DNA from 3 places in the Flavobacterium sp. FlaQc-49 genome. Region 2 is predicted to be linked to each of the others. Evidence: riboswitches for the same ligand, from Rfam matches in the RefSeq annotation. Region 2 holds a riboswitch; each other region holds the start of a gene.
The links. A riboswitch is a leader RNA that binds a small molecule or an ion and turns the genes downstream of it on or off. The one in region 2 is predicted to bind cobalamin.
Positions count from the first base shown of each region.

Region 1 (2,205 bases), on a different contig from region 2:
ATGACTTTATAAATTCAAATCTTTAAAACCCGAAATTTCAGTAGAAACTTCCCCTAGCCATCCACCTTCGGCACGGTTTGAATTGTAGACTTTGATGAAGTTAATTCCTTGTAGTTTTACAGGGTTTCCTTTTTTATCTACGGCCCAATTGATATCGATTTGGGCTTTTTCGTCGGTGTTGGACCAATTGTCGGCATAGCCCCAGTCGTAGGCAGGGTTTACCCAATACGTGCCTGTTCCGGATTTATCGAATAGGTTGGCTTTTAAGAAAGTTCCTTTTAGGGTAATACTGGTGCCTTTCCAGGTTGGATAGAAAGGATTGCTATGATAAGCATTTTTAGAAATATAACCTGTTTGTCCTTGATTATCAGTCCAACGAATGTAATTGGGCTCCGATGGATTTTCAGGTTCGCTTTTGGGTTGGTAATACGTCAGCTCGTAATTTTTGATGGTTGTTGGTTTATTGTGCTCTGAGCCTGCAATTTCGTACCACTCGTCATCTGCTTTTCCGTTGTTGTTTACATCGCTGGAAACCATGATTATACCGGGTTCGGCCCAATTGCTGAACGCATTTCCAAGGACAATAAAATCGTTGCCTTCTTTATTGATAATCGTATGGTCAAATCCCATTACGATATAACCTCCAAATCCTCCAAGACTTACCAAGCTTCCTGTTGTAAGTGCCGTTTCTGCTTTTTTTCGCATGGTTTCGTCAGTGTCTTTTACAGTTGCTTCGGGTAGCGCATTTGTAAATTGCCCGGGAGCAGGAAAAAAATCAAAGACATTTTTGACTCCGTTCAGATAGGTTTTTTCTTTTACATTAACGGTGATTTTTTTAAAGATTTCACCGGAATTGTTTTTTACTCTAAAGTCAATTTTATAGGTTCCGGCTTGTGCAAACACGTACATTAGATCAAGTGTGGTCGCAATTATTTTTCCATTTAACAGCCAGGTATAAGTCACGTTATCCGGATTTTTAAGTTTAGGCTGGAGGTGAAACCATTGCATTTTTTCAATTGTAAAACCATTTGTTGGTTCATCAAATGTTACTTCCGGTAATACCACTTCGGAAGGTGTCTCATCTTTGGAACATCCAGTGAGGAATAGAGTTGTGGCTAATGCAATTAAAAATTTATTCATAAACGAAAAGAGTATTATTTTCTATTCTTGTTTTTGCTTTAAAAGCGAAAAAACGAAAACGAAAACCAAATTTGAATTTGATGTTTGTGTTCGGGCTTAAAGTTTTGCTCCACGAAAACTTTAAACTATTAAGCAGTGGCAGGTCTCCTGACTTGTTTCCATTTTGAGCAACCTTCCCACATTTCTAAAAATGCAGTGGCAAAAGATTAGATTTTGGAGATTTGAAAAATCAACAGCAATCTGTCAAAATGTTGCATGAAACTTACAGTAACGGGCTTGTTCAGGATTTGCACCTAATTCCCTTTTAATCAACTACACCGAAAAATGCAGTTGAACCATTGCGCGTACAAATGTAAATAAACTCTTTGGTGCTTTGAATGTTAATTTCAAAAAAAAATAAGTGTCTTTTTCGAGGTTCCTTTTTATAAGACAGCCCAAATAAATGGTAGAATAAATTTTTTAACGGCGGGTTATATAATACGAAATTTCTCATGATACTAAAACTATTTTTATATATTTGATATAGTAGAATGATTAAAAATAGATTGTTTTGAAGATGTATTGCTGAAAATGTTATAGTGTTAAGTCGTTGACTGATAATGTATAAATGTATTTTTTGTTAAATCAAGTAAAATTAAGCATTAGTATTAACCATTAATTAACCAATCATTGTATTATGAAAACAAAAATTATTTTAGTTGCTTTTTTAGTATCCCTTTTTATTTCTTGTCAAACAGATGAAATTGCTCAGGAGCCATCGGCTGTGGAGCAAAACAAAGAATTGAAATTTGCCGTTGATCCGGATGGCAAGATCTTACAAAATATTCCACCCGAAATTATCAGCTTAATGGTAAAGGAGTTTGAGTTATCGAATAAGAAAAGTGAAATCGAGATACTGAGAAATTCTTATGATTTTGAGACAGGGAATTTAACCAAAGAAGCAGCCGGAAGCGATGCTTATTTTAAAAAGTTGAATGAACTGGCCACTGAAAAGAAACTGACTGGCAAAGCAGCTGAAGCGACAAGTGGATATAGAGCACATGTAGCAGGTAAAGGTTGGTTGCC
Region 1 covers NZ_JBIPCS010000003.1:505,669-507,873, forward strand. The annotation lists gene ACHRV3_RS08630 (PKD-like domain-containing protein) at 7-1,140, opposite strand; cobalamin riboswitch at 1,260-1,495, opposite strand; gene ACHRV3_RS08635 (hypothetical protein) at 1,817-2,205, shown strand, end outside.
Region 1: another riboswitch for cobalamin. It lies ahead of ACHRV3_RS08630 (PKD-like domain-containing protein); the one in region 2 lies ahead of ACHRV3_RS11245 (TonB-dependent receptor plug domain-containing protein).

Region 2 (2,205 bases):
GGAGCTACGCAACAGGTGTGCGAAGTTGTTTATTATTTAGCACTTCTTTTGGTATGGAAATTTATTTAGTCCGTCATACCGAAACGCTCTGCGAAAAGGGCATTTGCTACGGACAGTCTGATGTTGCTCTAGCAGAACCTTTTGAACTTATTTTTGAAAATATCATTTCACAATTGCCACAAAAAGCGATTCTTTTCTCAAGTCCTTTACAACGTTGTGTAATTTTAGCAAAATACATTCAAAACGAAATCAAAACCATTTATTACCAGGAAGACAAAAGACTAATGGAAATGAATTTTGGAGATTGGGAAATGAAAAGCTGGAATGACATTCTACCCGAACAACTTAATCCGTGGATGGAAGATTTTGTGACTGTTCACGCTACAAATGGAGAATCTTTTATTGAATTACATGACAGAACCGGCGTTTTTTTATCAGAGCAAATTTCAAAAAAAGCAGAACAACCGATAATTGTTGTTACCCATGCAGGAGTCATCAGAAGCCTGCTTTGCCACCATACTTCACTCCCGCTGAAAGATGCTTTTCAGAATAAAGTCGATTTTGGACAAGTCGTCAAAATAAACCTACAGCTGTAAATTTGTTTTAGGAATTCACATAAAAAACAGACCAAATTTGAAAATTCAATAATTTTAACTTTATCTTTGCAAAAAATTTAAGGTTGTGTTACTGATTTATTTAGCACATTAAAAAGGGAATCAAGTAAAAACTTGAGCTGTACCCGCAACTGTAAGCTTAGTTCAGAAATGAATGCTTGTTGTTAACTACAAAACCACTGCTCGCTTTGGCGAATGGGAAGGTAAACAACAAGACGCGAGCCAGGAGACCTGCCTTTGTAACTAATATCGAACTCTCGGGAACAAGAGTGTAGAAATTATGACTTTAAAAAAACGGTTGTCTTTTTGTTTGCTCTTATTGTGTCAGATCCTTTTGGCACAGAACGATTCTATCACAAAATTAAAAGAAGTGATTGTTTCAGACACCAATCTTAAAAAATACTCCGGCACACAGTCTGTTCAAACCTTGAATGATTCGATTATCAATAAAAACGAGGCTTTGCTAACTGATTTATTAAATTATAATTCAACAATTTATTTTAAAGAGTACGGTCGCGGAATGCTTTCTACTGTTTCGTTCAGAGGAACCAGCGCTTCGCAGACTGCCGTAATTTGGAATGGTATTAATATCAACTCTCAAATGAATGGAAGTACTGATTTTAATACAATCTCAGGTTCTGATTATAACTCTGTCACCGTAAAAGCAGGTGGAGGGAGTGTCATTTATGGAAGTGGGGCAATTGGAGGAACGGTACATTTAAACAATGAATTAGGTTTTTATGATCGTTTTGAAAACACCTTAAGATTAAATTACGGGAGTTTTAACACCATTGGAGTTAACTACAAAACAAATATTTCAAACAAAAAATGGAGCGCTCAAATTGGTTTTTCTAAAAATAGTTCGACCAATGATTACAAATATCTGGATCGATATACCTGGAGAGGAGAACAACGTTGGAATCAAAATGGAGAATACGATGTTTTTACAATGAGTGCCAATTTGGGATATAAATTTGACGCTAAAAATAGTTTAAAATTATATAGCCAAACTTCTAATACAGATCGAAATACTTCTTTGATTACAGAAACAGATACTAAAAGCAAGTATATAAATGGTTTCAATAGAAATTTATTGGAGTACGATGGCGATTTTGGAAAATTGAAAGCAAATTTCAAAACCGCCTATATCTTTGAAAATTACCAATATTACGAAGATAATACAAAGGACTATTTTAGTTATGGTAAAACCGAAAGCTTGACAACAAAACTAGATTTAGCAGGCACACTATCTAAATCTATACAAATAAATGCTATCGTAGATTACAACCGAACTAAGGGATCTGGAACTAGTTTCGGAGATCATATTCGTGAAATCTTTTCAACATCATTACTCTTGAAGCAGGATATCTCTGCCGTTTGGAGAAATGAATTTGGTATTCGAAAAGAATTTACAGACAACTATAAATCACCCCTTTTATTCTCTTTGGGTTCATTCTATCAGTTTAGTAAATTATACCAGCTAAAATTAAATTTGTCCCGAAATTTCAGAATTCCAACTTATAACGATTTATATTGGGACCAAGGCGGTAATCCAGACTTAAAACCGGAGAATTCTTATCAGGCAGAAATT
Region 2 covers NZ_JBIPCS010000004.1:368,602-370,806, reverse strand. The annotation lists gene ACHRV3_RS11255 (adenosylcobinamide-GDP ribazoletransferase) at 1-69, shown strand, start outside; gene cobC (alpha-ribazole phosphatase) at 54-596, shown strand; cobalamin riboswitch at 660-868, shown strand; gene ACHRV3_RS11245 (TonB-dependent receptor plug domain-containing protein) at 895-2,205, shown strand, end outside.

Region 3 (2,205 bases), on a different contig from region 2:
ATTTCCTGTTGGTAGTAACTATCGTCAGATTGGGCGCCTTCGGTTACTGTTTCTCCTAAAATTCGGGTCGTATCTCGGGCAACATAATGCGTGTAATCGTAGGCGTATTTTGCTCTGGCCTGAAATTTATACTTCTCGCTAACTTCTTTCACTAAAAATGCCTGAGCGAAAAAATTCTTATCGTATTGTCTGAAACCGTCTTTAAACTTATTCGCCACGATAGCTCCCGGTGCTCCCCTATCTGAATCATAATAATAGACCTTGGCATCCCAGGAACCTTTATTTATTTTTCCGTAAAGCCCTGATTCTACTCTTAAAGCTTCAATATCACTGTTCATTCGGGTCGCTGTAGTGTCATAAGCCAAAGAACCATCCTGATTGTTTCTGGTGTATCTGTATTTGTACTGCCCATTAGACTTGATGTATTCCGAACTTACACTCATACTTACTTTGTCGCTCAACTTCTGTTCCCATCTGAATGAAGGATTGATGTAGTTGATAGACATCGTTTTGTAACGTACTAAAAGATTCGTTTTTTTGGTACCTTCAAAAACAGGTCGTTTCGTTCTTAAGTAAATCGTAGAGGCAGCAGCAAAGTCTTTGGCAGATTGAAATATTTCGCTTTTTTGTCCATTGTACATGGTCAAGGATTCCATGTCGTCTAAGGAATATTTCCCTAAATCTGTCACTCCGTTTTGTGCATTACCCAGTTGAATTCCGTCATAAAAAACACCTACATGATGGGTTCCCATATTACGGACATCAACCGTTTTAAGGCCACCAAGTCCGCCATAGTCTTTGATTTGGGTTCCAGCAAAATATCGTAATGCGTCGGCAACGTTATGACTGGCCAGGTTTTCTAGTAATTTTCCTGAAAGCGTTTGTACGGGAATTACTTCCTGAAAAGGTTTTGATTTTAGGACGACCTCTTTTAAAACCCGTAAACTGTCCTTTTTTACCTGAGCTTGAGGTAAAAACGGGATCAATACAATAAAAAAGAATACAAGCGTTTTTGTGGTATTATGCATCACTGATTTTATTAAATAAACTTTCAGAGATGTAAATAACAAGAAGCAATAAGACACATTCCGTCTATAAAAATAGCAGGGAATATTCTTGTTCTTCAACTTTATACCACGAAAGTCTTAAACTATGTGATTATGGCAGGTCTCCTGACTTATTCTATCTTTAAAACAGCCTTCCCATTCGCTGTAGCAAACAGTGGCATTAGTAACGTTTAAAGACTTATATAGAACTTACAGTAGCGGGTCTGCTCAGGATTTACACCTGATTCCCTTTTAACTATTCTCTAAAAAAACTTAGAAAAATAGACCAAAATCTGCGGCAAATATACAATTATCTTTATAATATTAAGAACTATTTAATACAATTGCTCTTACCCTAATAAAATAAAAACATCTTCCGAGTGAAAAGACTTTTAATTACTGGTATGTTATTGAATCTAAATAAGTAGAAAACAACAAAAAAAATAAAACCAAAAAGCCGAAAACGTAAGTTTCCGGCTTTTTAAATTTTTGGAATTTGGAATTTGAATTTTGGAATTCAGACTTTTGTCAATTCCGAGATACTAAAAATCAAACAAGTTGCTCCATTCTCTATTTTTCGCAATTTTGTCATACTGAGGGACGAAGTATCTTCACGAGTAATTCCGTAAAGTAAAGCGCAACGGTATGGATTCAGCAAACGTAGATCCTTCGTTCCTCAGGATGACAAACTGTGCAGAGTTTCTGGTGCGATTTCTCGACTTCGCTCGAAATGACAAAAAAACAAATTAGCTTTTGGAATTTGGAATTTGAAATTTCAAATATTAAAATTTAACTCCTCTTATCCGGTCTGATAATCATTCTCAAAGATTGATCTCGTGCAAAATAAGCCACCATCCAATTCCAGAACGTATTCAGTCTGTTTCTATAAGTAATTAACGATATTAAGTGTATAAACAACCAGATAATCCAGGCGAAAAATCCTTTAAAATGCCATTTTGGACTTGGTAAATCTACTACAGCTTTATTTTTTCCTATAATGGCCATCGAGCCTTTATCGTTGTAAGTAAAAGCTTTAAGAGGTTTGTTATGAACCATCGCTTTAAAGTTCTTAGCCAGATTCAACCCTTGTTGAATGGCAACCTGAGCAACCTGAGGATGCCCGTCGGGGAATTTTTGATCTCCAGCTAAAATAGCGGTA
Region 3 covers NZ_JBIPCS010000001.1:393,520-395,724, forward strand. The annotation lists gene ACHRV3_RS01620 (TonB-dependent receptor) at 1-1,028, opposite strand, end outside; cobalamin riboswitch at 1,145-1,352, opposite strand; gene ACHRV3_RS01625 (NAD(P)/FAD-dependent oxidoreductase) at 1,836-2,205, opposite strand, start outside.
Region 3: another riboswitch for cobalamin. It lies ahead of ACHRV3_RS01620 (TonB-dependent receptor); the one in region 2 lies ahead of ACHRV3_RS11245 (TonB-dependent receptor plug domain-containing protein).